3 regions of the Arthrobacter sp. NPDC056691 genome follow, and region 3 is predicted to be linked to each of the others. Evidence: riboswitches for the same ligand, from Rfam matches in the RefSeq annotation. Region 3 holds a riboswitch; each other region holds the start of a gene.
What was found. Region 3 has a riboswitch for S-adenosylmethionine ahead of ACFRAU_RS02430 (LLM class flavin-dependent oxidoreductase). Riboswitches for the same ligand answer to the same signal wherever they lie in the genome.
Positions count from the first base shown of each region.

Region 1: linked by a shared signal. The riboswitch ahead of ACFRAU_RS21125 (bifunctional o-acetylhomoserine/o-acetylserine sulfhydrylase) and the one ahead of ACFRAU_RS02430 (LLM class flavin-dependent oxidoreductase) in region 3 are both predicted to bind S-adenosylmethionine.
Region 2: linked by a shared signal. The riboswitch ahead of ACFRAU_RS13285 (aminotransferase class V-fold PLP-dependent enzyme) and the one ahead of ACFRAU_RS02430 (LLM class flavin-dependent oxidoreductase) in region 3 are both predicted to bind S-adenosylmethionine.

Region 1 covers NZ_JBHTXX010000033.1:54,082-63,845, reverse strand. The annotation lists gene ACFRAU_RS21145 (LysR family transcriptional regulator) at 49-951, shown strand; gene ACFRAU_RS21140 (alcohol dehydrogenase catalytic domain-containing protein) at 1,018-2,154, opposite strand; gene ACFRAU_RS21135 (MFS transporter) at 2,168-3,550, opposite strand; gene ACFRAU_RS21130 (homoserine O-acetyltransferase) at 3,765-4,958, opposite strand; SAM riboswitch class IV at 4,971-5,086, opposite strand; gene ACFRAU_RS21125 (bifunctional o-acetylhomoserine/o-acetylserine sulfhydrylase) at 5,192-6,508, opposite strand; SAM riboswitch class IV at 6,550-6,666, opposite strand; gene ACFRAU_RS21120 (VOC family protein) at 6,795-7,433, shown strand; gene ACFRAU_RS21115 (CPBP family intramembrane glutamic endopeptidase) at 7,569-8,348, opposite strand; gene ACFRAU_RS21110 (histidine phosphatase family protein) at 8,462-9,142, shown strand; gene ACFRAU_RS21105 (DeoR/GlpR family DNA-binding transcription regulator) at 9,167-9,764, opposite strand, start outside.
Region 2 covers NZ_JBHTXX010000014.1:106,542-116,305, forward strand. The annotation lists gene ACFRAU_RS13250 (hypothetical protein) at 1-25, opposite strand, end outside; gene ACFRAU_RS13255 (hypothetical protein) at 117-479, opposite strand; gene ACFRAU_RS13260 (MFS transporter) at 502-1,890, shown strand; gene ACFRAU_RS13265 (fluoride efflux transporter FluC) at 1,877-2,242, opposite strand; gene ACFRAU_RS13270 (fluoride efflux transporter FluC) at 2,239-2,712, opposite strand; gene ACFRAU_RS13275 (metal-dependent transcriptional regulator) at 2,719-3,432, opposite strand; gene ACFRAU_RS13280 (class I SAM-dependent methyltransferase) at 3,443-4,237, opposite strand; gene ACFRAU_RS13285 (aminotransferase class V-fold PLP-dependent enzyme) at 4,335-5,741, opposite strand; SAM riboswitch class IV at 5,776-5,889, opposite strand; gene hisN (histidinol-phosphatase) at 6,067-6,879, opposite strand; gene ACFRAU_RS13295 (ribosome small subunit-dependent GTPase A) at 6,946-8,061, opposite strand; gene aroA (3-phosphoshikimate 1-carboxyvinyltransferase) at 8,045-9,451, opposite strand; gene ACFRAU_RS13305 (DoxX family protein) at 9,458-9,764, opposite strand, start outside.
Region 3 covers NZ_JBHTXX010000002.1:97,386-107,149, reverse strand. The annotation lists gene ACFRAU_RS02435 (LLM class flavin-dependent oxidoreductase) at 1-963, opposite strand, end outside; SAM riboswitch class IV at 1,177-1,285, shown strand; gene ACFRAU_RS02430 (LLM class flavin-dependent oxidoreductase) at 1,322-2,428, shown strand; gene ACFRAU_RS02425 (NtaA/DmoA family FMN-dependent monooxygenase) at 2,442-3,860, shown strand; gene ACFRAU_RS02420 (ABC transporter substrate-binding protein) at 3,857-5,521, shown strand; gene ACFRAU_RS02415 (ABC transporter permease) at 5,521-6,468, shown strand; gene ACFRAU_RS02410 (ABC transporter permease) at 6,477-7,466, shown strand; gene ACFRAU_RS02405 (dipeptide ABC transporter ATP-binding protein) at 7,463-9,175, shown strand; gene ACFRAU_RS02400 (glycogen debranching N-terminal domain-containing protein) at 9,205-9,764, opposite strand, start outside.

The DNA.
Region 1 (9,764 bases), on a different contig from region 3:
CAGACGGTATGTGCACTGATGCACATGAGAGGAAGGCTTGCCGTGGACCTGAGGCGGCTTCCGAGCCCGGACGACCTGCTGATCCTGCTGACAGTTGCCCGCCTGGGCAGGTTCAACGCGGTGGCGGAAACGCTCGGCACCACCCACACCACCATCTCCCGCCGGATCCTCGCCCTGGACAAGCAGCTGGGCGGGCGCACCCTCGAACGCAGCCCGCACGGCTGGGAACTGACCCAGCTGGGCGCGTCCGCGGTGGAGGCGGCGGAAGCCATCGAGAGCACGCTCGGATCGCTCTCCGGCCTCATCAGCCAGGACCAGAGCGCCCTGTCCGGGCTGGTGCGCGTGGCGACGACGGACGGGGTTGGGGCCGTGTTCGTCACCCCGGCACTGGTCCGGCTGCAGCAGGAAAATCCGCAGCTGAACATCGAGATGCTAAGCGCCACGCGGAAGGTCAGCCAGAACAGATCCGGCGTGGACCTGGAAATCGTGGTGGGCCGGACCGACGTCAGCAACGCCCAGACCATCTTCCTGAGCAATTACTACCTGCGCCTCTACGCCAGCCCCGGCTACGCCGCGGAACACGGACTGCCGGAAACGCTCGACGACGTGGGGCAGCACGGCTTTGTGTCTTACGTTGAGTCTGCGCTCCAGGTGGCAGAATTGGGACACCGCTGGTCCTCGCAGCTGCCGATGCCCAGCTCAAGCTTCCAGGCCACGAGCGTGTTCGCACAGGTGGAGGCGGTGCGGCAGGGCGCGGGCATCGGGCTGCTGCCGAACTTCATGGTGGCCGGGCAGCCGGACTTCGTTCCGGTCCTCGCGGACGACTTCCAGCGTCAGCTGCCCATCTGGGCGGTGGCACGCCCCGAGTCCCTCCGCTCGGCCGCGGTTCAGGCCGTCATCGCATCACTCAAGGAGGAAGTGAAATCCCGGGCAGGGCTGCTGGCGGGCTGACGCACCGGAGAACCGGCACGCCAGCACCGCCGACGCCGCAGCAGTGCGGCCGCCGGGCCACGCACCTCAGGCTTGGAACAGCCGCCGCACCACCTGCCCGGACGCCAGCGCATCCAGCCCCTCGTTGATCTCGGTGAGTGGCCTGGTGTCCGTGTGCAGCAGCTCCACCGGCAGCTTGCCCTCGCGCCAGTAGCCCAGGTAGAGCGGGATGTCCCGCCCGGGAACGGCGTCGCCCATGTACGAACCCAGCAGTACCTTGCCGGCCCCGGCGAACTGCAGCGCGGGGACCGTCAGCTCGGCTGACGGATGGGGCAGGCCGACCGAAACCACGGCGCCGCCCCGGGTCACGTGCCCCAGGCAGGCGGCGATCACGCCGGCGGAGCCGACGGCTTCGATGGCGACGTCGACGCCGTCGCCCGCGGCATCCGCGATGAGCCTGGCTGCGTCCTCGGGCGTTCCCACCGCTGTCGCGCCGCAGTCGAGGGCGAGCTGGTGCTTGCCGGGATTGGGGTCGATGGCGATCACGCTGCCCGCCCTGGCGAGGGCGGCGGCCATGACAGCCGAAAGCCCCACCGCCCCGAGCCCGAAAACGGCCACCGACTGGCCGGCCGTGACAGCGGCAGTGTTCAGCACGGCTCCCATGCCGGTGAGCACAGCGCAACCGAACATCGCCGCGACAGTGTCAGGGACGTCGTCGTCAATCACCACCACCGACTCCCGGGCCACCACGGCATAATCGGCGAAAGCCGAGACGCCCAGGTGGTGGTTGATCCGCTCCCCCGCCGGTGTCCGCAGCAGCGCCTCGCCGTGCAGCAGGTCGCCCGAGCCGTTGACCTCGGCCGCCCGGTGGCAGAGCGCGGGGCGGCCGGACCTGCAGGCGCGGCAGTCCCCGCAGCTCGGCACGAAGACCAGCACCACATGGTCGCCGACCGATACATCGGAGACGCCCCCGCCGACAGACACCACCCGCCCCACCGCCTCGTGGCCCAGTGCCATGGGCAACGGCCGGACCCGGGAACCGTCCACCACGGAAAGATCGGAATGGCACAGGCTGGAATACGTGATCGCCACACCAAGCTCGCCGGCACGCGGCTCCGGCCGCTCCAGCTCCTGCACCACGAGGGGCCGGGCCTCGGCGTAGCTGGGCTCCTGCGATGCAGTAGCCGTATGGGGGACGGTGGAGTAGAGGACTGCTGCTTTCATGGGAAAGCCGGATCTACTTCTTGCCGGCCGCGAGCAGGTCGGCGGTGCCCCGGGCGTCCGCTGCGTCCACGTCGTGGAGCGAGACGCCGCGGGTTTCCTTGAGGAAGAACACCGCGACGGCGGTGATGGCGCAGGCGATCAGCAGGTAGATGGCCACCGGAACGGAGGACTTGTAGGTGCCCAGAAGCGACGCTGCGATGATCGGGGCCAGCGAACCGGCGACGATGGAGGTCACCTGGTAGCCCAGCGAGACGCCGGAGTAGCGCATCCGGGTGGGGAACATTTCCGCCATGATCGCCGGCTGGCCGGCGTACATGAGTGCGTGGAACAGCAGGCCGATCATGATGGAGGCCAGGATGATCACGTCGTTCTTGGTGTCCATCATCGGGAAGGCGAAGAAGCCCCAGGTTGCGCCCAGGATGGCGCCGGCCATGTAGACCGGCTTGCGGCCGAAGCGGTCAGACAGCTTGCCAACCAGCGGAACGGCGGCGAAGTGCACGGCGTGGGCAACCAGCAGCAGGAGCAGGATCCGCGTCGTGTCGGCCTGGACCACGGTCTTGAGGTAGGTGATGGAGAACGTCACCACCAGGTAGTAGAGGATGTTCTCCGCAAACCGCAGGCCCATGGCGGTGAAGACGCCGCGCGGGTAGCGCTTGAATACCTCGGCAACACCGTAGCCCTTGTGCCCGGCCTCGACCTCTTTGCGGGCTTCGAGGAAGATCGGGGCGTCGTTGACCTTGGTGCGGATGTAGTAGCCGATCAGGACGATCACCGCGGAGAGCCAGAACGCCACGCGCCAGCCCCAGCCGAGGAACGCTTCCTGGGTCAGCGTGGAGGACAGGATGAACAGCACGGCCGTGGCGAGCAGGTTGCCCATGGGCACGGCGGACTGCGGCCAGCTGGCCCAGAAACCGCGGGACTTGCTGGGGCTGTGCTCGGCCACGAGGAGGACCGCGCCGCCCCATTCACCGCCGACAGCAAAGCCCTGGGCAAACCGCAGGAAGACCAGGAGCGCGGGCGCCCAGTACCCGATCTGCTGGAACGTCGGCAGGCAGCCCATGAGGAAGGTGGAAACACCCACCAGGATGATGCTCAGCTGCAACAGCTGCTTGCGGCCGAACTTGTCGCCGAAGTGGCCGAAGACGATCCCGCCGATCGGGCGGGCAACGAAGCCGACGGCGTATGTGAGGAAGGCGGCGATGATGCCGTCCAGCTCGGTGCCGGCGTTGGGGAAGAAGGCCTTGCCGAAGACCAGGGTGGCGGCCGAGGCGTAGAGGAAGAACTCATACCACTCCACGACGGTGCCGGCCATGGACGCCGTGACAACTTTTTTGAGGCCTGAGGCCTTGACGTCGGTTTCTTCTGCACGCCTTACGGCGGAGCTTTCCGTACTCATTGCGAACTCCTTCGGCGTCTTCCTCGACACCACGGGGACCAGTCGGTGGCGAATGGGTGTGATGCGCACCACGAACGCCGGATTCAACGAGTATGGTCTGCCGATGACGCAAGCTCAACGCCAAATAGTGCAGGGCGCATCTGCATAAATGCACACGTACGCCGGCGGCGTTGCCACGATGCGGCCGGCTCCGGTCCCAAGGACGGCTCCGGAATCAGTTGAGGAAATGTTCCCTGAGCTGGGCGTTCAGCTGGCCGATCTCCGTGAGGAAGCCATCGTGGCCGATCGGCGAATCGATCATGTGCACGTCCACATTCCCGGGCAGGGCCTCGGCGAGTTCCATCGACTGGGCGGGAAAGTACAGCCGGTCCGTCTCGACGGCGGCCACGAAGAAGTTGGCGGTGACCCGGGCCAGGGCTTCCTTGAGTGTCCCCCGCCCGCGGGTGACGTCATGGCTCATGAGTGCTTCCGTCAGGGCGATGTAACTGTTGGCGTCGAAGCGCCGGACGAGCTTGTTGCCCTGGTGGTCGAGGTAGCTCTCCACCTGGTAACGGCCGCGGCCCGCCAGGGCATCGGCCTGCAGCGGCTCTTCAGCGGCCTGGGCGTTCCTGCCGAACCGGAAATCGAGTTCGTAGGCGGACCGGTAGGTGATGTGGGCAATCCGCCGGGCGAGCGCCAGGCCCTCTTCGGGTTCCGGGCCGCCGTAGTAGTCGCCCCCGCTGAAGTGGCGGTCCTGCCGGATGGCAAGGGTCTGCGCCTGCGCGAAAGCGATTTGTTCGGCGGTGCTCCTGGCACCGACGGAGATGACGCCGCAGCGGCGCACCCGCTCCGGGAAAGTCACTGCCCATTCGAGCGCGCGTGCCCCGCCCATGGATCCGCCCACCACGGCGTGCCAACTGCCGATGCCGAGCCGGTCGGCGAGCCTCGCCTCGGCAACGGTGGAGTCCCTGAGCGTCACCAGCGGAAAGCGCGAACCCCAGGGCTTGCCGTCCGGCGCGGTCGACGACGGTCCGGTGGACCCGTAACAGCCGCCCAGGATGTTGATGGAAATGACAAAGAACCTGTCAGTGTCCGCCGGCGCACCTGGCCCGGCGAGCTGTTCCCACCAGCCCTCCTCGTCACCGGCGCCACGCGTCACGTGCGTGCTGCCGGTGAGGGCATGCTGGACGAGGATGGCGTTGGAGCCTTCCGCGTTGAGCGTTCCCCAGGTTTCATAGGCCAAGGTGACGTCCGGCAGGAATCCGCCGGCCTCGAGCTCCAGGCTGCCAATATTCAGGTACTGGACCGTGCCGTCGGGAAGAACTGTGCCATCGGGAAGAACCGTGTCGCCGGGAACTGCTCGGCTGGGAACAGTGCGGCTTTGCGTCTTGCCGGCGGGAACGTCGGTGCTGCTGACGGAAATCGTCATGGGTAAACCTCTTCTACGCGCTTGCCCGCCGGCAGCTGTCCGGCAGGCCAGGTCTTCACCCGGGGCACCCCACCGCGGAAGGAGGGTTGCCGGCCAGCAAGCCGGGGCTGTCGCTGGCACTCATGACCTGTTGCCCAGTTTACGAAACAGGCGGACATCTGCGCGAAGAATGTGACGGCTGTGTGACTCCCCGCCCGCTCAGGGGCCGGGAGTTCCACCTGCGGCACCTGGAATCAGGCGCCCTTCGCCGCGCGGAATCCGGCCTCGAGGTCGGCCAGGATGTCGTCGATGTGCTCCAGGCCCACGGACAGCCGGACCAGGCCAGGGGCTACCCCGGCCACGCCCTGCTGTTCCGGAGTCAGCTGGCTGTGCGTGGTCGACGCCGGGTGGATGACGAGGGAGCGGACGTCACCGATGTTCGCCACGTGGGAGTGCAGTTCCAGGGCGTCCACGAAGCGCTTGCCCGCCTCGGCTCCGCCCGCCACGGTGAAGGACACCACCGCGCCGGTGCCCTTGGGCCCGTACTTCAGGCCACGCTCGTACCAGGGACTGGACGGCAGGCCGGCGTAGGCCACCGACTCCACATCGCCCCGGGCTTCCAGCCAACTGGCGACGGCCACCGCGTTGGCCACGTGGCGCTCCACGCGCAGGCTCAATGTTTCCAGGCCCTGTGCGATGAGGAATGCATTGAACGGGGACACCGCGGAGCCCAGGTCGCGGAGCAACTGGACCCGCGCCTTGAGAATGTAGGACAGGTTGGCTCCCAGGGCACCGCCTGCGCCGAGGTCGCGGGCGTAGACCAGGCCGTTGTAGGTGGGGTCCGGCGTGTTAAAGCCCGGGAAGCGTTCCGGGTCCCTGCTGAAGTCGAAGTTGCCTGAATCCACGATGACACCGGCAATGGCGGCCCCGTGTCCACCCAGGTATTTGGTGGCCGAGTGCACCACGATGTCCGCGCCCCACTCGAGCGGCCTGATGAGGTAGGGCGTGGACAGGGTGTTGTCAACGATCAGCGGCACGCCGGCCTCGTGCGCGGTCCGGGAAACACCTTCGATGTCCAGGACGTCCTGCCGGGGGTTGGACACCACCTCCGCAAAGAACAGCTTGGTGTTCGGCTGCACGGCGTCGCGCCACTGCTCCAGGTTGTCCGGGTCGGCCACGAAGGTGACGGACACGCCGAACTTCTTCAGGGTGTGTGCCAGCAGGTTGTAGGTGCCGCCGTAGAGGCTGGGGCTGGCCACCACGTGGTCGCCGGCCTCGGCGACGTTGAGGATGGCGTACGTCTCGGCGGCCTGGCCGGAGCTCAGGAGCAGCGCGGCAAGCCCGCCTTCCAGGCTGGCGACCCGCTGTTCGACGGCGTCCTGGGTCGGGTTGCCGATCCGCGTGTAGATGGGCGCGATCTCGGCCAGCGCGAAGCGGTCGGCCGCGCTTTCAGCGCTGGGGAAGACGAACGACGTCGTCTGGTAGATCGGCAGCGACCGCGCGCCGGTGGCGTTGTCAGGCACCTGGCCGGCGTGGATCTGGCGGGTTTCGAATGACCATGCGTTGGACATGCAGGCTCCTCTGCTTAGGGGCATGTGCTGGTCCCGGCACAGGCCCGCGCTTGCCGCGCGGCGGGCGCCGCGTAGCCAGGTCTTCACCCGGGGCACCCCGCCGCGGTGGAGGGTTGCCGGCCAGCGAGCCGGGGCTTTCATCGCTGGCACTCATGACCTGCGATCAGTGTAGGAATGGCCCTGTTACGCGCACAGCTTTGTGACGAACTTCGTCAAAGTATGGACTTTTCGCAAGGTTAGGCGACCCTAAGCTGAGAGGCCCGTCACAAAGTGCCAAGATGAGGGCATGCGCATGGATCACGTCTCTTACGCCTGTGAACACGATGGCCTCGCGGCCACCACCGAACGTATCTCCTCTGCCCTCGGCGTCGAAGCCGTAAAGGGCGGGGTGCACCCCCGGTTTGGAACCCGGAACATGATTATTCCGCTGGCCGGCCACAAGTACCTGGAAGTTGTTGAGGTCCTGGACCACCCGGCGTCGGACAAGGCACCGTTCGGCCAGGCCGTCCGCGCCCGGTCCGCGGCGGGCGGCGGCTGGATGGGGTGGTGCGTCGAAGTTGACGACCTCGCCCCCTTCGAGGAGCGCCTTGGCCGCTCCGCCGTCAACGGCAACCGCAAGTTCCCCGACGGCCGGGAGCTGGTCTGGAAGCAGATCGGCATCCTGGGCCTGATCGCGGATCCGCAGGTGCCGTACATGCTGAAGTGGGAGGGTGATCCGGGGCTGCACCCGTCCAACGCCTATGACAGCAACGTGAAGATGTCCAGCCTCACGATCGCGGGCTCTGCCGAGCGCGTGACCGAGTGGCTCGGCGAGCCCGTCGAACGGCCGCTTGAGGACGTCGCCGTGAACTGGGTGGCCCCGCACGGTACGCCGGGCATCCTCTCCGTCACGTTCGAAACCGCAGCGGGCGCCGTCACCATCTGACGCGCTTTCTGCCCTCCACTTCGGCCGCCATCAGCGGGTGCCAACGACGTCACCCGCCGATGGCGGCCGAATCATTTTTAACGGCCCAGGCACTAACCCGGCCGGCCCATCCGGGCCGCCCACCGCGGGCCCGGACTAGCCCAGGCCGACGGCTTTGCCGAACAGGCTGAACCCCACGAACGCGACGATGTCCAGCAGCGCGTGCGCGATCACCAGCGGCATCACCCGCCGGGTCCTGGTGTAGACCCAGGCGAAGACCACGCCCATGACTGCGTTTCCAATGAAGGGCCCGAACCCCTGGTACAGGTGGTAGCTGCCGCGGAGCATTGAGGACACAAAGATCGCCAGGGGCATGGACCAGCCGAACTTGCCGAACCGGTCCAGCAGGTAGCCCACCACAATGACCTCCTCCACGATCGCATGGCGCACCGCAGACAAAACCAGCACGGGCACCGTCCACCAGTAAGCGTCCAGTCCGCTGGGGATGATGGCGGTGGTAATGCCCAGGGCCCGCCCGGCAGCGTAGAGGCCCAGCGACGGAATGCCGATCAGGGCGGCCAGCCCGAGACCCTGCAGCAGGTCCTTGCCTGGCCGGGCGAAGTTGAACCCCAGCTTCCGGAACGCGGAGCCGGAGTCATGGCCGGACCCGGACTTCGCCTGGCGCTGGTCGGTCAGGAAGAAGATCACCAGCAGGACCGGCACCAGGGCGAAGACGATGTCCAGCAGCTGGTAGGTCAGGTCGAAATACTCGCGGGTGCTTTGCGACCTGTTCAGCGTGGACGTCCCCTGCGCCAGCGGTGCCCGGGTCATTTTGTCCAGCAGCTGCACCACCGAGTAGACGGCGGACTGCCCCAGCGACAAGCCAAGGACAATCCATACTTCAAACCGCAGCCGACGGCGGGAGGGAACCAACATGTTCCTATCTTGCCTGCACCTGCTGGTACTTTCCTGTCAGGCTTCCCGGTTCCTGCAACCGTCTGGCCAGTCGGTTCCTGTCCGGCTGCGGGCTCACCCTATGCTGGGGAACTATGAGCGCTCCCGGGAAAATCATCATGATCCGGCACGGCCAGTCGGCGGCCAACGCGGACACCTCCATCTACAACAGGGTGCCCGACTACCGGATTCCGCTGACGGAGCTGGGGCTGGAGCAGGCGAAGGCCGCCGGGGAACGCATCCGCCGCGAGCTGGACGGCCGGCAGGTGAGCGTCTACGTGTCACCGTACCTGCGCGCCTACCAGACCCTCGAGGCGCTGAATCTTGGCTCCCTGACGGAGCGGGTGATCGAGGAGCCGCGGCTGCGCGAGCAAGACTGGGCCAACTTCCAGATTTCCGGCGACATCGAGGATCAGAAAGAACTCCGCAACGCCTACGGCCACTTCTTCTACCGTTTCCGTGAAGGCGAGTCCGGCTCCGACGTCTACGACCGGATCTCCTCCTTCATGGAAACGCTGTACCGGCACTGGTCCAAGCCGGACTACTCCCCCAACGCACTGCTGGTGACGCACGGCCTGACCATGCGCCTGTTCTGCATGCGCTGGTTCCACTGGTCGGTGGAGTACTTCGAGTCGCTCAACAACCCGGAAAACGCCGAGATCCGGATGCTGGTGCAAAACGGCGCAGGCAAGTACGAACTCGACACCCCCTTCACCCAGTGGGTGGACCGCCGGGTGGACGAAACCGTGCTGGACGCCCCGCCCGTGATCTTCTAGGCACCGCCGCCTGTGCGCCTGGTGTTAGGCGCCGGCCACGATCACTTCGGTGCCGCGCGCCTCGAACGCGGCCTTGTCCGCCGCGGAAATACCGGAGTCGGTGATGAGCCGGGTGAAGTTGTAGCCGTCCATGGTGGCGAACGCCCGGCGGCCCACCTTGGAGGAATCCGCGATCACGTAGGAGACGCTGGCGCGGCTGGCCAGCAGGGCGTTGACCGTTGCCTCGGCCTCGCCGGTGTTGGTGGGCCCCACCTCGGCGTCGACGCCGTTAACCCCGATAAAGGCGATGTCCAGCACCACCTTCTGCATGATGATGTCCGTGTACGGGCCCACGAGCTCATAGGACCGGGTGTTGAGGATGCCACCGGTCACCATCACCTTGATGTTGGGCCGGACGGCAAGCTGCGAGGCAATGTTGATGGCGTTGGTGACCACCGTGAGGGTGGGCTGGTTCGACGGCGAGTTGAGGTCCTCGCGGGTGGCCAGGATCTGCGCCAGGGCCGTGCTGGTGGTGCCGCCGCACAGCCCGATCACCATGCCCGGGGCGATGAGCGCCGAGGCGGCGAGGGCGATCTCCTGCTTGGCCACGGCGTGGTCGTCCCGGTTGTACCTGCCGGGAAGA
Region 2 (9,764 bases), on a different contig from region 3:
GCTGGTGCGGCGACTTGTCCGGCATTGCGTGCTCCCTCGTCCGAGGGGCAGGAGGGTGCCCCTCCCTACGTAAATTACGCCTGTTCCCGCACAAATGTAACTGCCCTAATCACCTGTCAGCCCGTGACGTCGGCGATGCCCACAAACCTGGTGCCCACGCCGTCGAACTCGCTCCGTACGAATCCGGGCGCCGGCGGGGGAACCTCGGAGGGGCGGTGATGGTCGCATACGACGTACGTGAACTCGGGCCACCACTTCTTGGGCCGGGCCGCCTCCTCGTAGCCGCAGACCGCGCAGACGAGATGCACCCACACCGGCCTTTTCCCTGTTCGGTTGGCGCGGGACTGGACGAGCCAGGCAGGCGGATTGTCCAGCAGCTCGCCCAGCTGGGCTTCGGTCAGAAGCTTGGGAATGCCGTGGCGCTGGGCCATTTCCAGAGGTACATCCAGGGCAATTGCCGCATCACGTCTGCTGATCATCCAGTCCACGATACGGTAAGTCATGAGCGATGCCAGCCAGACCACCGCGCCCACGCGACTCCAGCGACAGGTACTGACGGTTGCGATTGTGGCGTCGTTCATGGCGATCCTTGACAGCTTCGTCGTCAGCCTGGCGCTGCCCGCCATCGGCAGGGAACTCGGCGGTGGCCTCCGCGTCCAGCAGTGGGTGGTGGACGCCTACCTTCTCACGCTGGGCGCCCTTATCCTGGCGGCCGGCTCGCTGTCGGACCACTTCGGACGGGTACGTGTGCTGCAGTGGGGGCTGGGCGGGTTTGCCCTCACCTCGGTCCTCTGCGGGGCAGCATGGACCGCCGAAATGCTTGTGGTGAGCCGCGGGCTGCAGGGCGTGGCCGGAGCGCTGCTGGTTCCCAGCTCGCTCGCGCTGATCGTCAGCCACTTCGACAGCGGCAGCCAAGGTGCGGCCATCGGTAAATGGTCGGCGTGGACAAGTGCCGCCGCCATCGTGGCCCCCCTGATCGGTGGCGTGTCGGTGGACCTGCTCTCGTGGCGGGTCATTTTCTTCGTCAACGTCCTGCCGGCGGCGGCCATCTGGCCCGTGCTGGCCAGGTTGCGGAAGGCCGACACCGCACCCGGCGTTTCCGGCAGGATCGACATTGCGGGGGCTCTCCTTGCCGTCGTTGCGCTTGGCGGTCCGGTCTATGCCCTGATCGAGCAGGGGAGCGCGGGGTGGGGCAGCCTGCAGGTCTGGCTGTCGCTGGCCGCAGGCCTCGTGGCCACGGTGGCCTTCCTCATCCACGAATCGCGGACAGCCGCCCCGCTCCTGCCCCTGGGCATGTTCGCGGTCCGGAACTTCGGCTGGGGCAACATCGCCACCGCCGCAATCTACGGCGGGTTTTCCCTCGGGTTTTTTGCGCTGGGCATCTACATCCAGCAGGTGGGCGGCATGAAGGCCACCACCGCCGGCCTGGCGCTGCTGCCCTCGACCGTGATCCTGATGCTGTTGGCATCATTCTTCGGCGGCCTTGCCGGCAAGTACGGGCCGCGGTGGTTCATGACTGCCGGGCCGGTGCTGTGTGCGGCCGGCTTCCTGCTCACACTGTCCGTTGGCGGCGCCCTGAACTACTGGAGCCAGGTCCTGCCCGGGCAGCTGGTCTTCGGCCTCGGCCTTTCCATGACGGTGGCACCCCTGACGGCGGCCATCCTGGGATCCGTGCCCGAGAAGCAGGCGGGCGTGGGCTCCGCGGTGAACAATGCGGTTTCGAGGATCGCCGGCCTGGTCTGCATCGCGTTTGCGGGTTTCATCGTCGGTCCGGAGCTGACGACGCCGGGCCTGCACCGCGCACTGCTGGCCACGGCCGCGCTGCTGTTGCTGGGTGCGGCCTGTTCCGCCGTCGGAATCCGCAACCCCGTGCCGGCTAGCCGCCGCTGAGCGCGATTCCCGCCGCGGCCGCAGCCAGCCCCAGCACCAGGTTGGCGAGGATGTTTGAGGCGGCGGCAAGGTAGCGCCGTTCACTGGCCAGCCGCACCGTGGCCGTGGTCCAGGAACTGAAGGTGGTCAGCCCGCCGGCGAGCCCGGTGGCCACAGCAGAATGCCATTCGGGGCCGAACACCGAACTGACACCCACGGACAGCCCGATCACGAACGAGCCCACCAGATTGACCAGCAGGGTAGCCCAGGGCCAGTGCCGCCACGGGGACGGGAACCCCGCCAGCCAGCCGTCCACGGCGAACCTGAGGAGGGCCCCGGCGACGCCGAAAAGCCCCACGAGGAGCGCCGTCACGGTCCAACCCCGTCAGTGCCGCGGAGAGCACGAGGGGCGCCCAGCACCTTGCCGGTCCGCCAGCCGGCGGCGGCCGCCGCCAGCCCCAGCAGGACGGACAGTCCCAGATAGAGAAGCCCCAGACCGGGGAGCCCGGCACGGGTCAGTTGGTCTGTGGAAAATACGACGGCGGAGAAGGTAGTGAACGAGCCCAGCACGCCTGGCCCGATGGCTGCGCGGAGCCAGAACGCGGTGTGCGGCCGCGCGATCCAGATGGTGGTGAGGGCCGCCAGCACGAAACTGCCCACGACGTTGATGCCCAGCGTGGCCCACGGCAGGTCGCCTGGCTGGTCCGGGAACAGCAGTCCCAGCGCGTACCGGAGTTCCGTGCCCAGCAGCCCGCCGGCGGCCACGGCCGTCCAGACCCGCCAGCCGTAGCCGGCCCCCGTCTTGTGGGCGGTGCCGGTGCTGCCGGCCAGGGGAGCAGGCACCTGTGCCTACAGGCCGGCCATGCGGCAGCCGGGATGCGCGGAGTCACTGTGGATCCACAGTGCGGAGGCCACTTCGTCGGCCAGGTCAACGTCACGGCTGGTCCCGGGGGAGCCGATGCGGACCACGAGTGCGCCGCCGAAGGGCTTGCGGCCGCGCACCTCGACGTCGGCGTCGAGGCTGATCTTTTCCGCGGCAAGGTAACGCAGCAGCTCCGGGTTCTCGTCGCTGATCCGGGTAATCCTGCCCGTGTGGCCGTCGTCGAGCTCGATCATCCGGTGGGCAGACGGCATCCGGACGGTGCCGTCTGCGGCGGGAATCGGATCGCCGTGCGGATCCCGTGACGGGTTGCCCAGGCGGGCTGCCAGCCTCTCAATGAAGGTGTCCGAGACTGCGTGTTCCAGCTGTTCGGCCTCGTCGTGGACTTCGTCCCAGCTGTAACCGAGGTCCTTGACCAGGTACGTCTCGATGAGCCGGTGCCGCCGGACCATGGAGAGGGCAAGCCGGACACCCTCGGGCGTGAGCGTAATGGCGCTGTAGGGCTTGTGGAGGACCAGGCCCTGGTCCTTGAGCTTGCGCACCATCTCGGAAACCGAGGAATTGGCCACGCCGAGGCGCTGTGCAAGCTGGGTGGAGGTGATGGGCTTGTCCTGCCATTCCGTGAAGGAATAGATGACCTTAACGTAGTCCTCGATCGAGGAGGAGGGCGTACTGGTCTTCACAGCGTCAAGCCTACCCGCTGCCACCACGGCGTTCGGCCCTGACAGCCCGCCAGGTCTGGGTGAGGTAGGGAAGCTGCAGCAGTGCGCCCTCGGCATGCCCCAGGTGCTCGTGCAGGTACCAGGTCAGGTTGCCGGTGACCTTGGCGCGGGTGGCGTCGTTGGCCGCCAGGTAATAGCTGCGGGACTTGGCCAGTTCGAGGATGTCGTCCGGGGTGACGGGATCCTCCCACCGGGTCAGGTGGCTATCCAGGGACGTAAATTCCGGGCCGACTTTGGGGCGGAAGTCGGGTTTGTGGACGTCCCCCGCGTGCATGATGCGGGACAGCCGGTGCACCCACGGCACTGAGGTGTCCAGCTGGTTCCAGATCAGGCCCAGTACCCCGTGGGGTTTGAGGATCCGGGAAATCTCGGTGCTGGCCCGCGCGGGGTCGCACCAGTGCCACGCCTGGGCAACGCTGACGACGTCGAATGCCGCGTCGGGCAGTCCGGTCTCCTCCGCGGTCCCTTCCAGAACCCGGACCGGGCGGTAGTCACCGCCCGAAAAGACACGGCTGAGCTGCTCCAGCATGTCCGCGGAAGGGTCCACGGCGGTGACGCTCAGCCCGCGTTCCACCAGCAAGGCCGTGAATTTACCGGTTCCGGCGCCGATGTCGGCAGCTGTGCGGGCCCCGGCCGGAATAAGCCAGTCCGCGGAATCGGCAGGGTAGCCGGGACGGACGCGGTGGTAATGCTCGCCGCCGTCCTGGAAGCTCTGCCCGAGCTCCTGACGCCGTCCGTGATGAAGTTTGGGACCGCCCCGTGCCACGCACAGTCTCCTTAGTCCGACGTCGAAAATTACCTTTCGAATTTACCGTACAGGGTGCGCTGGCGTGGACCTCCGCCGTGGCAGGCCGGGGCGGAGGTTAGTCCTGCACGCAGGGGGCGGCGCCGGCGGTGCCGGGGGTGTTGGGTGCCCACGCGGGGTAGGTGCGGGTGTCGTTCGCCGGAACCCAGCGACCGGCGTCCACCACGTAGTCCCAGCCGAGGCCGGAGCGGCGGAGCTCCTCGATGCCGGCGAGCAGCCGCTGGGCGTCCTCGAGCCGTGACCCAACGCCGAAGCTGGCGCGCAGGGAGCCGGACGGCAGGCCTAGGCGCTTGAGCAGGGGGTGCGCGCAGAAGCGGCCGTCGCGGAGTCCCACGCCGTGTTCGGCCGACAGGTAAGCGGCCACCAGGCCGGCGTCGTAACCCTCCAAGGAGAAGTTGACCACGCCAATGGCGTCGTCCGGGTCGCTGTCCTCGAAGATCTGGTGGACGGTGACGCCGTCGATCTTGCGTAGCCCCTCGACGAGGAAGGACCGGATGGCGGCCTCATGGGCATGCCAGCTCTGCGGATCCAGGGCGGCGATGACCTGGGTTGCCCGGGCCAGGGTGGCGGCTCCGAGCACGTTGGGTGAGCCGCCCTCGTGGCGGGCGGGGCCGGTGGCCCAGCTGACGCCGTCGAGCCTGGCCTCGCTCACAGCGCCGCCGCCGGCGAGGTGGGGGTTGCCGGCGTCGAGCCAGTCGGGACGGCCGATCAGCACGCCGGCCCCGAAGGGGGCGTAGAGCTTGTGGCCGGAGAAGGCGAGGTAGTCGACGTCGTCCGCGGCGATGTTCACGCGCCGGTGCGGCGCGAGCTGCGCGGCGTCAACCACGATCCGGGCACCGTATTCGTGGGCCAGCGCAGCGAGGCGCCGGATCGGAAGGATCTCGCCGGTGACGTTGGAGGCGCCGGTCACGGCAAGGAGGCTGACGTCACCGTGCTCCAGTTCGGTGCGCAGGCTGCTGATGGTCGCTTCCAGCGTTTCCGAGGCCACGACGCTGCGGTGCGGCACACCCTGCCACGGCAGCAGGTTGGCGTGGTGCTCGATGTCCAGGTACAGCACTTCACCGGTGTGGTGGTGCCCCTCCACCGGCAGGCAACCGGCCAGGAGGTTGAGGGAGTCGGTGGTGTTCCGGGTGAAGATGACGGCGTCATCGGCGCGGCCGCCCACGAACTCCCGCACGATGTCCCGCGCGTTCTCGTACACGGACGTGCTGATCTGCGAGGCATAACCCGCGCCGCGGTGCACGCTTGCGTAGTACGGCAGGATCTCGTTGAGGTATGCAGAAACGACGGACAGGGCAGGCGCGGAGGCGCCGTAGTCCAGGTTGGCATAGCGGACGTGGCCGCCCTGGATCAGCGGAGCCTGGATTTCCGCGCCGGTGACGGCGGCCAGGGGACGGCCTGCGGCGGCAAATCGGCCGTCCAGCACGCCAGCGTCGGTGGTGGGGGAAATGATTGCAGTCGTCATGGGACCTCACTGAGAAAGGACCCCGTGTGACGGGGATCCGCGCTTGCCGGGTCCGTTCCGGATCGGCCTGGTCGTCACCCGGGGCACCCCACCGCGAATGGAGGGTTGCCGGCCAGCTAACCGGGGTTTAGCGCTGGCACTCGTGACCTGTTACGAGACTAGGACATCCGGAGGGGCGATGAAAAAGCCGGTTCGGAATGTTAAGCGGATTATTACGCAGCATGGATATGCGGCTCACGGCCGAATAAACGACGGCGGTCGTCACCAAAAGGGGACGACCGCCGTCGTAATATTCAGCGCTAAGGCGCCGGGGGAGGGGGGAAAGCTAGAGCAAATCGTCCAGCTGCGGGTTCAGCCGCTTCAGGACCTCCGAGTGCAGGATCGAGTTGGTCGCCAGGGCGTTGCCGCCGAACGGGCCGTCCGTGCCTTCGAGGGAGGTGAAACGGCCGCCTGCCTCCGTCACGATCGGCACCAGCGCCGCCATGTCGTACAGGTTCAGCTCCGGTTCGCAGGCGATGTCCACCGCTCCTTCGGCCACCATGCAGTAGGACCAGAAATCGCCGTAGGCGCGGGTGCGCCACACATCCTCGGTGAGCCGGAGGAATTCATCGAGGTTGCCGCGGTCCTTCCAGCCGCCGAGGCTTGAGTAGGACAGCGAGGCGTCGGCGAGGCTGGACACGTTGGATACCTTGAGCCTGGTCGCGGCGGCGAGGGAACGGCCCGAGTACGCCCCTGCGCCCTTGGCCGCCCACCAGCGCTTGCCGAGCGCAGGGGCGCTGACCACGCCCACGACGGGTTCGCCCTCATCGACCAGGGCGATCAGCGTGGCCCACACCGGCACCCCGCGGACAAAGTTCTTGGTTCCGTCGATGGGATCGATGATCCAGCGGCGGGAACCGTGGCCGGAACTTCCGAACTCTTCACCGAGCACGGCGTCACGGGGACGGGAGCGGGACAGCTGGCCGCGGATGGACTCCTCGGCGGCCTTGTCCGCATCGGTGACCGGCGTCAGATCAGGCTTCGTCTCGATTTTAAGGTCCAGCGCCTTGAACCGGCTCATGGTCTGGTCGTCCACGGAATCGGCCAGCACATGGGCCAGACGCAGGTCATCGTTGTACGTTGAAGCGGGTTGGGTCATGGTTCCAAACTACCCTCAAAGGCCCGGCGGGGCGGGGAGGCAGTGGCCGGGCTGCGCCGGGGGAGGCTATCCGACGCTGCCGAGTTCCTTGGTTTCCTGGCCCTCCGCGCGCGGGTCGGTGCCCAGGAGGCGGCGCAGGGACGCGAGCCTGGCCGCTCCCGTGGGGCCGGCGTGGCCGGCCGCGACCCATGCATCCACGCCGCAGTTGACGGCGCTGGCGTCGTGCTTGCAGCCGCGTTCGCAGGCCTCGGTGCCCGGCTCAAGGTCGGGGAAGGAGTGCAGGATGCGGTCCGGGTCGACGTGGGCCAGCCCGAAGGAGCGGATGCCCGGCGTGTCGATGATCCAGCTCCCGGCCGGGGCGTCAGCGAGCTTGAGGGCAAGGGCCGACGACGACGTGTGCCTTCCGCGGCCCGTTACGGCATTGACGCCGCCGGTGGCACGTTCGGCGCCGGTCAGCGCGTTGACCATGGTGGATTTTCCGACGCCGGAGTGGCCCAGCATCACTGTCACCTTGCCGTCCAGATGGGCGCGGAGTTCGGACACCGCGGCAACGTCGAGCCGGGCGGAGAGACCGTCGTCGGACCGGGCGTCGATGCCGGATGCGTCAGAGTCAGCAGTGCGGCTGATAATGACCGGAAAGTCGAGATGGCGGTAGTTGCCCAGCAGCTCGGTGGGGTCTTTGACGTCCGCCTTGGTGACCAGCAGCAGCGGCTCGATTCCGGCGTCATAGGCGGCCACCAGCGCCCGGTCGATGAACCCGGTGCGGGGTTCCGGGTTGGCGGCAGCGACAACCACCACCAGCTGGTCAGCGTTGGCCACAACGGCGCGTTCCACCGGATCGGTGTCGTCGGCGCTGCGGCGCAGCAGCGTCTTGCGGTCCAGGATCTTCACGAGCCGGGCGAGGGTGTCCGGTGCGCCTGAGACATCACCCACGAGGGACACGAAGTCACCCGCCACCACGGGGGAGCGGCGCAATTCCCGGGCGCGGGCGGCGATGACGGTCCGCTCATGGCCGGAGTCCTCGCCTACGACTGCCGTGTAACGTCCCCGGTCAACGGTGATGATCCGCCCCGTGACGGCGTCCTCATGGCTGGGGCGGTCCTTCGTCCGGGGCCTCGAACCCTTCTTGTTCGGCCGGATCCGGACATCGGATTCGTCCCAGGAATCAGTGCTGCGTGCCACCGGTGGTCCCCGCGGTGTCGGTCGCTGCCCTGTTTGAAACAGCATTGCTCCGCTGGCCGAGCATGCCCGCCCACAGCTGCGGGAAGTCCGGCATGGTCTTGGATGTCGTGGCGATGTCCTGCACTTCCACACCTCTGACCGCCAGGCCGAGGATGGCCCCGGCGGTGGCCATCCGGTGGTCCGCGTAGCTGTGCACCACGCCGGCGTGCAGTTCCGCTGGCCGGATGATCAATCCGTCCGCGGTTTCCTCTGCATCGCCGCCGAGGCGGTTGATCTCCGTGACGAGCGCGGCGAGCCGGTCCGTCTCATGTCCCCGAAGGTGGGCAATGCCGCTCAGGCGCGAGGGGCCGGAGGCCAGCGCGCACAGCGCGGCGACGGTGGGCGCCAGTTCGCTGGTTTCGGCGAAGTCCGCGCCCTTGATTTCGCTGCCTCCGGTCACCGTCAGGGTGCCGTCCTGCAGGGTGACGGCAGCACCCATGTCGCTGAGGATGCTGCGCCACATGTCACCCACCTGCGTGGTGTGCTCCGGCCAGTCCGGAATCCGCACCGTGCCGCCGGTGGCCAGTGCGGCAGCCAGGAACGGTCCTGCATTGGACAGGTCCTGTTCGATCCGCTGGTCGAACGCACGGATCGGGCCGGGGCTGACAATCCAGTGGTTGGGCGTGGAGTCATCCACCACCACGCCTGCGCCGCGGAGCACGGCGATGGTCATGTTGATGTGGTCCAGGCTCGGCACCGAGCTGCCGGAGTGTTCAAGGTGAAGGCCGTCCGTGAACCGTGCCCCCACCAGCAGCAGGGCGGAGACGAACTGGGACGAGGCGCTGGCGTCAATGACCAGGTGGCCGCCGCGGACCTGTCCCGTGCCTTCAACCCGGAACGGCAGCGACGTTGGCGTTGCACCGTCTTCCCCGCCGACGGGCACGCCGAGGCCTGCAAGGGCCTCGATAATGGTCCCCATCGGGCGCTCCCGTGCGTGGGGGTCGCCGTCGAAAACGGTGGCGCCGCTGCGGAGTGCCGCCATCGGCGGAACAAACCGCATGACGGTTCCGGCAAGGCCGCAGTCGATGGCGACGTCGGCACCGCTGGAGTTGGCCGGAATCGGCGTCACCTCCAGGTCCGGGCCGAAGGCGCCGTCGCCCGGCACCTCCCGGATGTCCGCGCCAAGCTGGCGGAGGGCAGCGATCATCAGCGCCGAGTCGCGGGAGTGCAGCGGCGCCCGGAGCCGGGACGGCCCGTCGGCCAGTGCGGCGAGCACCAGGAACCTGTTGGTCAGCGACTTTGAGCCCGGCACGCGGACCGTGGCGTCAACCGGCTGCTCCGCAAACGGCGCGGGCCAGTGCGGAGCAGCGCCGGAGTTTTCAGCGGGCGCTCCCGTGGATGATGCTGTCATTCCCGCTTATGCCCCCACTGCGTGGTCAACAGCCTTGCGGACTGCCTTATCGGCCTTGCGGACTGCTTTGTCGGCGCTGTGCAGCTTCTTGCCCGTGGTCTTGCGTGCGTCGGCGGCGAGGTGGCTCGCGGTCTTCCGCGCGTCGGCAGCGAGGTGCTCTGCGCGCCAGGCGAGGCTGGGCTTTCCGGCCGTGTCCACGGAGGCGAGCAACACACCGCCGGTCAGGGTGATGTTCTTGAGCAACTGGTTGCGGCGGGCTTCGCGGCCCTCCTTGCTGCTGATGTCGGCGCTGCGCCATTCAACGAAGGCGTTC
Region 3 (9,764 bases):
CAGCTCCGGCCGGCGTTCGGCATCCCCGGGCGCCGGGTACGGAATGGCGCCGCGGCCGGTCCTGATGCTGTGGACCCAGTCCGCGTACCCGGCTGCGATGGTCCTGGCCCGGGACTCGGTCTCAGCCACCACGACATCGGCGGACACCGCTACGTACGGCTCAGCCAAGGTGGCGGACGGTTTGAAATGCGACCGGTATTCGCCGACGGACTCCAGGACCGCGGCCGGGGCCACATGATAGTTCGCCCCGAAGGGCAGGCCGAGCTTTCCGGCGAGCCGGGCACTGGGTCCGGCGCTGGACCCGTGGATCCAGAACCCGGGAGCGTTGCCCTGCGCCGGGTGGACGGTGACTTCCGTGCCCTGCGCTGCGCGGTATTCGCCGGCGAAGAACGCGATGATGTCCTGGACGTCGTTTTCGAAGTTGTCCGCATCACCGGCCACCCGCCCCAGCAGATCGGCCTGGACCTGGAAGCGCTCGGGGAACTTCCTGCCGAACAGCGGCCGCGGGGCCGGGATCACCAGGCCGTCCACCACGCGGTTCCCCGAAGGGCCGGAGGAGGCCGGCGAAGGGGCCAGCGGAGCGGGAGCCCCGGCCTCTTCGGCCGGCACCTTGGGCACCCCGGACCTGCCAAAGCCGAGGTCCACGCGCCCCGGGTACAGGGCGGACAGTGTCCCGATGTTTTCGGCGATCTGCACCGGCCGGTAGTTACCCAGGATTGTGGCCGCCGTTCCCACCCGGATGCTGCTCGTCGCCGCGGCAATGAGGGCGGACAGGACGTGCGGGGCGGAGCCGGCAACGCCCGGACTCAAGTGGTGTTCGGCCAGCCAATAGCGGCTGTACCCCAGCGCCTCTGCCGAGACGGCCAGCGCAATGCTGTTCCGCAGGGCGTCTGCGGCAGTCTGGCCGGCGGAGACGGGGCTGAGATCAAGGACCGAGAGGGGAACCGCGGAAGGCTTGGGCATGGCAGAACACTACGGAGCGTCCGGCGCTGGCCAAACTCCTCCGTCACCGTCCTCAATGTCCGGAAACCGGGGGTAACCGGAGCCCAAAATCCGTCACAAATGAAGGCTGCGCATGACGGAATGCACCGCTGCTTGACGCGGTATTTCCCGAATTGACACCACGAGACCGGCGGTTTGGAAAAGTCCGGCCAGCCCTCCTAGATTCAACGTCTAGGTCCAGAGTCAGCACGCCAAGGACCGGCTCGTGCTGCGGCAACCCTCAGGCATTTGATGGCGGGGTGCTCCGGAAACAGACCTGGCCGCATTGCGGCAAGTGAATGTCGAGACGGCCGTCCGCGGCCCCTAAAAAGAGGGAACCATGCCTTCATTACCCACACCCAAAAACCGTTCCGCCGTGCTCGGCATCGAGCTCGACGGGGACGGCGCGCACCCGGCAGCCTGGCGGTTCGCCGCGCACGAGCCCAACGCCCTGCTGACCGGCAGCCGCATCCGGGAAACCGTGCAGGCAGCGGACGTCGCCGGCTTCCACCTCGCCACCTTCCACGACTCGCGGACCATGGACACCGAAGCCGCCGGGATCGCGGGACGGATCGACGCGGTGCAGCGTGCGGCCTTTGCCTCGCCCGTGACGCGGTCGATCGGCCTGGTGCCCGAGGCGGGCGTGGTCTACACGGAGCCCTTCCACGTGGCCACCCAGCTGGCGAGCCTGGACTATTCCTCCCGCGGCCGGGCAGGGTGGCTGGTCAGCGCAGAGAACACGCCGCAGGAAGCACGTTCGGTAGGCCGCGACGTCCTTCCCGCCGGGGAAGCCGGCGCGGAGGCGGCGGACGTCGTCGAAAGCGCCCGGCGGCTGTGGGATTCGTGGGAAGACGACGCCGTGATCCGGGACGAGGCCACCGGCCGGTTCCTCGACGCGGGCAAGCTGCACTATGCGGATTTCGAGGGAAGCCAGTTTTCCGTGAAGGGCCCGTCCATCATTCCGCGCCCCTTCCAGGGGCAGCTGCCGGTCTTTGCCCCGGCGGCCCTCCTGCCCACCGTCGAAGCCGACGTGGCGCTGGTTACCGCGGCCACGCCGGAGGAGCTGGCGCCGGCAGCCGAGGCTGCAAGGAACGCCGGCGCCCCGCGCACACTCCTGGAACTGGACGTGGTCCTCGACGCCCGTGGCCAGCGGGCAGCCGACCGGCTGGCCGAACTGGAAGCGCACGAGCCATGGCAGGGCGGCGCCCGCTACGTGGGAGACGCGGCCGGGCTGGTGGAGCTCCTCGCCGAGCTGTTCCAGCAGGGCGACGGGGTCCGGATCAGCCCCGCGGTGCTGGACACCGACCTTCCGGAGCTGGCCGCCCTGGTGCTCCCGGAACTTCGGCGCAGCGGCCTGCTGTCCAGCCCCCTCCCGGGCAGCACTCTGCGTGAATCCTTCGGCCTGCCCCGTCCCGCCAACCGCTACGCCGCCGCCGCGGCCCTCTAGAGAGGCCAGACCCATGAGCACCCCGTCGCGCACTGCCGGCAACGGCCAGATCCAGTTCGGCGTCTTCTTCCAGGGCGTCAACCACACCACAGTCTGGCGTGATCCAGAGAGCGGATCCCAGACCGACTTCGAATCTTTCCGCCGGGTGGCACAGACCGCAGAACGCGGCCTCTTCACGGCCTTCTTCCTGGGCGAAGGGCTGCGGCTCCGCGAACACCTGGGCCGGATCCACGAGCTCGACGTCGCGGGCCGGCCGGACGCGCAGACGGCCCTCGCGGCCCTGGCTGCAGTGACCACCAACATCGGACTCGTGGCCACGCAGAACACCACCTACAACGATCCCGCCGACCTGGCCCACCGGCTGTCCAGCCTGGACCTTCTCTCGGGCGGCCGGGCGGCGTGGAACATCGTGACCACGGACAACGCCTGGACCGGTGCCAACTTCCGGCGCGGCGGGTTCCTGGCTCACGAGGACCGCTACATCCGGGCCGAAGCATTCGTCCAGACCGCCAAAGCGATCTGGGATTCCTGGGCTGACGGCGCAATCGCCGGGTCCCGGGGCTCCCGCAGATGGCTGGCCGAGGACGGCATCACCTCCGTCCGCCGCAAGGACGCGAGTTTCGACGTCGAAATCACCGGCCGCCTCCCGCGCTCCGGCCAGCACCACCCGGTCCTGTTCCAGGCCGGCGACTCCCCGGACGGGCGCGACTTCGCGGTCCGCAACGCCGACGTCATCTTCTCCCGGCACGCCGGGCTGGAGGAGGCCAAGAAGTTCCGGGAGGACATTGTGGCCCGGACGCTAAAGGCAGGCCGGCCGGCGGATGACGTCAAGATCTTCCCGGGACAGGAGTTCATCCTGGCACCCACCGCCAAGGAAGCGGAGGAAAAGCACCAGTGGGTCCGCGAACGGCAGGTGGGTCCGCAGACCGCCATTGCGTTCCTGGAGCAGTTCTGGGGCCGCACCCTCAGCGAATACGACCCCGACGGCCCGCTTCCCGGCGTCGACCCCGTCGTAGACGTCACCGACCCCACCCGGGGCAACGCGTTCCATGGAAAGAACGCCCGGGAGCTTGCCGCGGAGTGGCGGGCCGAGGCGAAGGAGAAGGGGCAGTCCATCAGGCAGTTCGTCTCCGGCCGCGCCCAGCTCAACGGCCGGGGCCTGGTCGGTTCCTACGACGACGTCGCCGACCTGCTGGCCGAATACGCCCATTCCGGTGCCGTGGACGGTTTCAACATCACGCCCTGGATCGTCCCCTCCGGACTCGACGACATCGTCAACGAGCTTGTCCCCAGGCTGCAGGACCGAGGGGTCTACCGGACCGAATACGGGGGCACCACGCTCCGCGAAAACCTGGGGCTCCGCGCCCCGCTGTCACACCGCAGCGGCTCCCTGGCATCGGTGGGCACCAACGAAAACGAGGAAGTCGCATGACCACCCGAAACATCAACGCTGCTTCCACCCGTCCTGAACCGGCCAAGGCACGGCGGATCGGCAGGACAGCGGCCGCCGGTGCGCTGCTGGGAACCGTTACGCTGCTGCTCGCCGCGTGCGGCGGAACGTCCGACGCCGGATCCCAGCCGGGTGCCAGCGGCACCCCTGTCCGGGGCGGCAACCTCAATTTCGCGGTTTCCGTGGACCGCGGGTGCATCGATCCGCAGCAGGTGGGCAACAACGACGCGATCGCCGTCGCCCGCCAGACGGTGGCGTCGCTGACCTCCCAGGACCCGGACACCGGCGAGATCGTGCCGTGGCTGGCCGAGAAGTTTGAGGCGAACAAGGACGCCACGAGCTTCACGTTCACGCTCCGGAGCGGGGCCACCTTCGCCGACGGGACACCCATTGACGCCCAGTCGGTCAAGACCAACTTCGAGGCGATCAAGGCCCTCGGCGCCAAAGCCACCTTGGGTTCCACGTACCTCAGCGACGTCAGCGGCATCACGGTCAAGGATCCGAAGACCGTGGTGGTGGATTTCGCGAAGCCGAACGCCCAGTTCCTGCAGGCCACCTCCACCTTCACCCTCGGGCTGCTCTCCCCGGCGTCGGCGAAACTCAGCACGGCCGACCGGTGCGCCGGCAAATTCGACGGATCGGGCCCGTTCACCGTGAAGAGCTACACGGTGGACAAGGAAGCAGTCCTGGAGCGCCGGGCAGGATATGCGTGGCCGGCCTCCACGAACAGCAACAAGGGTGAGGCCTACCTGGACACCGTCACCTTCAAGATCATCCCGGAAGCAGGCAACCGGACCGGCAGCCTGCAGTCCGGGCAGATCGATGCCACAGCGGCCATCTCCGCTGCGGACACCAAGCTCTTTGACGGCAACGGCTTCTGGAAGGAGACCAGGGCGAACCCAGGCGTGGTCTACAACCTGTACTCCAACGAGTCCACGCCGAAGCTCAAGGAGACGGCGGTGCGCCAGGCGATTTCCAGGGCCATCAACCGCGAGGAAATCACCAAGACGCTGCTGACCGAGGCAGACCAGCCCGCCAAGGGAGTGCTGTCCCACACCACCCCGTTCTTCAAGGACTTCAGCGATCTGCTGAAGTTCGATCCCGACGGCGCCAAGAAGCTCCTGGACGACGCCGGATGGAAGCCCGGAGCGGACGGCATCCGCGCCAAGAACGGCCAGAAGCTCTCCTTCTCGGTCACCTACTGGCAGTCGCCGAAGGAAGTCCTGGAACTCGTGCAGCAGCAGCTCAAGGCGGTGGGCATCGACCTTCAGCTGAAGTTCACCACCATCGCTGACGTCACGGCAGCCCAGGCGAACAAGGACTACGACTTCTCCTACGGCAACCTGACCCGCAGCGATCCGGATGTCCTGCGGACCGTCTTCGGCGCCAACACGGCCCGCGGCGGCAGCAACCTCCGCTCTGCTTTGCCGGTGGACACCACCCTTGGCGAGCAGGCAGCCGCACTGGACAAGGGCGCACGGCAGAAGCTCGTGGACCAGGCCCAGGAGACACTCATCAAGGACGCGCACTCCATCCCGCTGTACGAGCTCTCCACCACGATCTCCGCCAGCGGGAAGGTGCACGACCTGAAGTTCGAGGCCTCCAGCCGCCTGGACTTCTACGACGCCTGGCTGGCCAAGTAGTGTTCCGCTACATCGGGCAACGTCTCTTGCAGGGTGCCTTTGTTCTCTGGGCGGCCTACACCGTCTCCTTCTTCATCCTTTACCTGCTCCCGGGCGACGCCGTCAGCATCATGGCCAGCGGGGACGAACAGAATTCCGTGGACCCTGCGCTCGTGGCGAAGCTCCGCAGCGAATACGGGCTGGACCGGCCGCTACACGAGCAGTACCTCATCGCCCTGGGCAAGGCCCTGCAGCTCGACTTCGGCATCTCCATCAAGAACGGCGTGGCTGCCACCCAGTCCGTGGCCGAGGTCCTGCCGGAAACCATCAAACTGGCCGCCGCGGGATTCGCCCTGGCCGTACTGCTCGGCAGCGCCCTGGCCACCGCGGCCACCTTCAGCCGGAACCCCTGGGTGCGGCAGGCCCTCGGCTCGCTGCCCCCGCTCGGGATCGCCGTGCCGACGTTCTGGATCGGGCTGCTGCTCCTGCAGCTGTTCTCCTTCCGGCTCCGGATGTTTCCGGCGATCGGTAACGACGGCGCCGCCAGCATCGTCCTGCCGGCACTCACCCTGGCGATCCCGACGGCGGCCGTCATCGCCCAGCTGCTGTCCCGCAGCCTGCGCCAGACCCTCGGCGAGCCGTACATCGAGCAGGTCCGGGCCAAGGGTGCCAGCGAAGCACTCATCAACTTCGGGCACGCCCTCCGCAACGCGGCCATCCCCACCCTGACGATGCTTGGAATCCTGGTGGGGAACCTGCTGGCCGGTGCCGTGGTCAGTGAAACCGTATTTTCGCGCGCCGGCATCGGCCGGCTCACGGTCACGGCGGTCAACAGCCGGGACATTCCCGTGGTGCAGACGCTCGTTGTCCTCGCGGCCGCCATCTTCGTGGTCACCAGCCTCGTGGTGGACCTGATCTACCCTCTCGTGGACCCCCGCATCAACGTCGGCAAGACGGCCAAGGCCTAGGAGGCACCATGTCACAGCAGCTCTTGTCGGAGACCGACACGGATTCCCACACAGCCCGGGCAGGAGACGCAGCCGCCCGTCCGCCGCGCGCAGCGGGTGGAATTGACGCCGCCGCGGCCGCTGAACCGGCCCGTCAGCCGGGCAGGGGAGCGACGGGGCAGGGCCCGGGTCTCCGTTTCCTGAACCGGGCGGCCCGGGGCATCGTCAGCAGCCCGGGCCTGTTCCTCGCCGTCCTGGTGCTGGCTACCACACTGCTCTGGGCCGCCGTCCCGGGCGCCTTCACCCCGTGGCCGCCGGACACCGGGGTCCCTGCGGACCGGCTGCTGCCGCCGTCGCCCACGCACTGGTTCGGCACGGACAGCCTGGGCCGTGACCTGTTCTCCCGTGTGGTGCACGGCTCGGCGACGTCGCTGGCCGCCACTGCCGTCGCCGTGGCCGTTGGCCTCGTGGCCGGTTCGGCCCTTGGGCTGCTGGCCGGGTTTGTGCGCGGCTGGGTTGATGACGCCATCATGCGCCTCATGGATGTCCTGCTCGCCATTCCGAGCCTCCTGCTGTCCCTGGCCCTGATCACGGTGCTGGGCTTCGGCACGGTCAATATCGCCATCGCGGTAGGCGTGGCCAGCGTGGCCAACTTCGCCCGCATCATGAGGTCCGAATCGCTGCGCGTGGGAACGGCGGTGTACGTCGAGGCGGCACGGTCCTCCGGCGTGCGCTGGCACACCATCCTGCTCCGCCATGTGCTGCCCAACGCGGCCGGGCCGGTGCTCGCACTGTCCGCGCTGGAGTTCGGCGCGGCCGTGCTGTCCATCTCGTCGCTCAGCTTCCTGGGCTTCGGCGCCCCGCCGCCCGCCTCGGAATGGGGTTCCCTTGTGGCCGGAGGCCGCGACTACCTCGTGGCCGCGTGGTGGCTGGTGACCCTGCCAGGCGTGGTGATTGCCGCCGTCGTGCTTTCCACCAACCGCATCTCCCACGCTTTCCAGACAAGGACCAGCCGATGACCGCCAATACAGATGCAGCTGCCGGACCGCCACTGCTGACGGTGGAGGAACTGAACGTTTCCTACCTGGTGGACGGCGAACCGCAGCCCGCCGTGCTCGGGGTCAGCTTCCAGGTCAATGCGGGCGAGGTGGTGGCCATTGTGGGTGAATCCGGATCGGGCAAGACCACCACCGCGCACTCCATCATCAACCTTCTGCCGGGCAACGCCCACCGCGATTCCGGGACGGTACTGTTCGACGGCGCCGACCTCACCCGATTGACGCGCAAGGAATGGCAGAACGTGCGGGGCAAGGAGATCGGCCTGATTCCGCAGGACCCCACGGCGTCGCTGGACCCGCTGCAGCGCGTGGGGGAGCAGGTGGCCGAGTCGCAGACCATCCACCGGATCCAGCCCAGGAAGGCTGCCCGCGAAGCCGCCGTCCGGCTGCTCGAGGAGAGCGGGATCAGCGACGCCGCGGCGCGCGCCTGGCAGTACCCGCACCAGTTCTCCGGCGGAATGCGGCAGCGGGTCCTCATCGCCGCCGCGCTCGCCGCCAGGCCACGGCTGGTCATAGCCGACGAGCCCACCAGCGCCCTCGACGTGACGGTCCAGCGGCAGATCCTGGACAACATCGCCGCCCTGACCGCGGAGCGTGGAACTGCCGTGCTGCTCATTACGCACGACCTCGGCGTGGCAGCGGACCGGGCGGACCGGATCATCGTAATGCGGCACGGGGTCATCGTGGAGCAAGGCCCCACGGCGTCCGTGCTGGCCAACCCGCAGGACGAGTACACCCGCGCTCTGATCGCGGCAGCACCTGGATTGAGCCCGCGGCGGCTGAGGCCGGCTGGTGCTTCGACTGCCGGCGGCGCCCCTTCAGCTTGGGGCGCCCCTCCTGCCGGCGGCCCAGCTCCTGCGGGCGGTGCCCCGGAGTCCCGGCCCCTGGTGGAGGCCGCCGGACTGCGGAAGGTGTTCGGCTTGCCGCGTGCTGCGGGCAGCGCCCGGACTGTCACCGCCGTCGACGATGTTTCCTTTGACATCCGTAAAGGCGAGACTCTGGCACTGGTTGGTGAGTCGGGGTCCGGCAAGAGCACGGTAGCCAGGCTGCTGCTGCGCCTCGAGAAGCCCAGCGCCGGCTCCGTGCTCTTCGACGGGACGGACCTGGCCAGTGCGAGGGGCGAGAACCTCAGGCTGTTGCGCCGCCGGTTCCAGGTGGTGTTTCAGAGCCCCTTCGCTTCGCTGGACCCGCGCTTCAGCGTGGCGGACAGCATCGGTGAGCCGCTCCGCGCCTACGGCGACGGAAGCCCGGGCGAGCAGCGCGGGCGGATCGCGGAGCTCCTCGAGGCCGTGCAGCTGCCTGCGGCCTTCGCGCAGCGGCGCCCTGCGGAGCTGTCGGGCGGGCAGCGCCAGCGCGTGGCCATCGCGCGTGCCCTGGCCCTGCGGCCGGACCTTGTGGTCCTGGACGAGGCGGTGTCGGCCCTGGACGTTTCGGTGCAGGCACAGATCCTGGATCTCCTCGCCGGGCTGCAGGAACGGGACGGACTGAGCTACCTCTTCATTTCCCATGACCTCGCCGTGGTCCAGCAGATCTCGGACCGGGTGGCCGTGATGCGGGCAGGCAAGCTCGTGGAGCTCGGGGCCACCGCGGAGATCCTGGGCAATCCCGCGCACGAGTACACACGGCAGCTGATCAGTGCCATTCCGGGCAGGCAGGCGCTGGCCGTCTGACGGCAGGACTTCCGGGCCCGGGTTGTGGCCTACCGGCCCCAGTTTTCGAGCCGCTCCCTTCTGCGGTGACCGGCCTGCTCAACGAGTTCTATCATCCAGGGCCGGTGCCCCTGGTGGAACGTCATCCCTTCAGGCAGTCCCCGGACGGAAGGGACGGAATCGGCGATGTCGAAGGTGATGCGGCCGCCGCCCAGGGGAGCGTTGGTGATATGCAGGTCCCCGAACGACGGAGGAAGAACCGGGTCCATCCAGACGCCGCCCGCTGAAACAACAGGGTCATACCGCATCAGGCTCGTCACCAGCTGGATCGGCGCGGTGGCCGCCCAGGCCTGCGGCGAGCACGCCGTCGGGTACGGGACTGGGGCGGCGAGCTGCTCCCGGCTGAAACCGCAGAACAGCTCCGGGAGCCGTCCCTCGGAGTACTCGGCCGCATCCATCATGCCGGTGGCGATCCGCTGCGCCTCATCGACGAATCCATAGCGGAGGAGCCCGGCCGCGACGATGGCGTTGTCATGCGGCCAGACCGATCCGTTGTGGTAGCTGGCAGGGTTGTAGGCGCCCATGTCGCTGGCCAGGGTACGCACGCCCC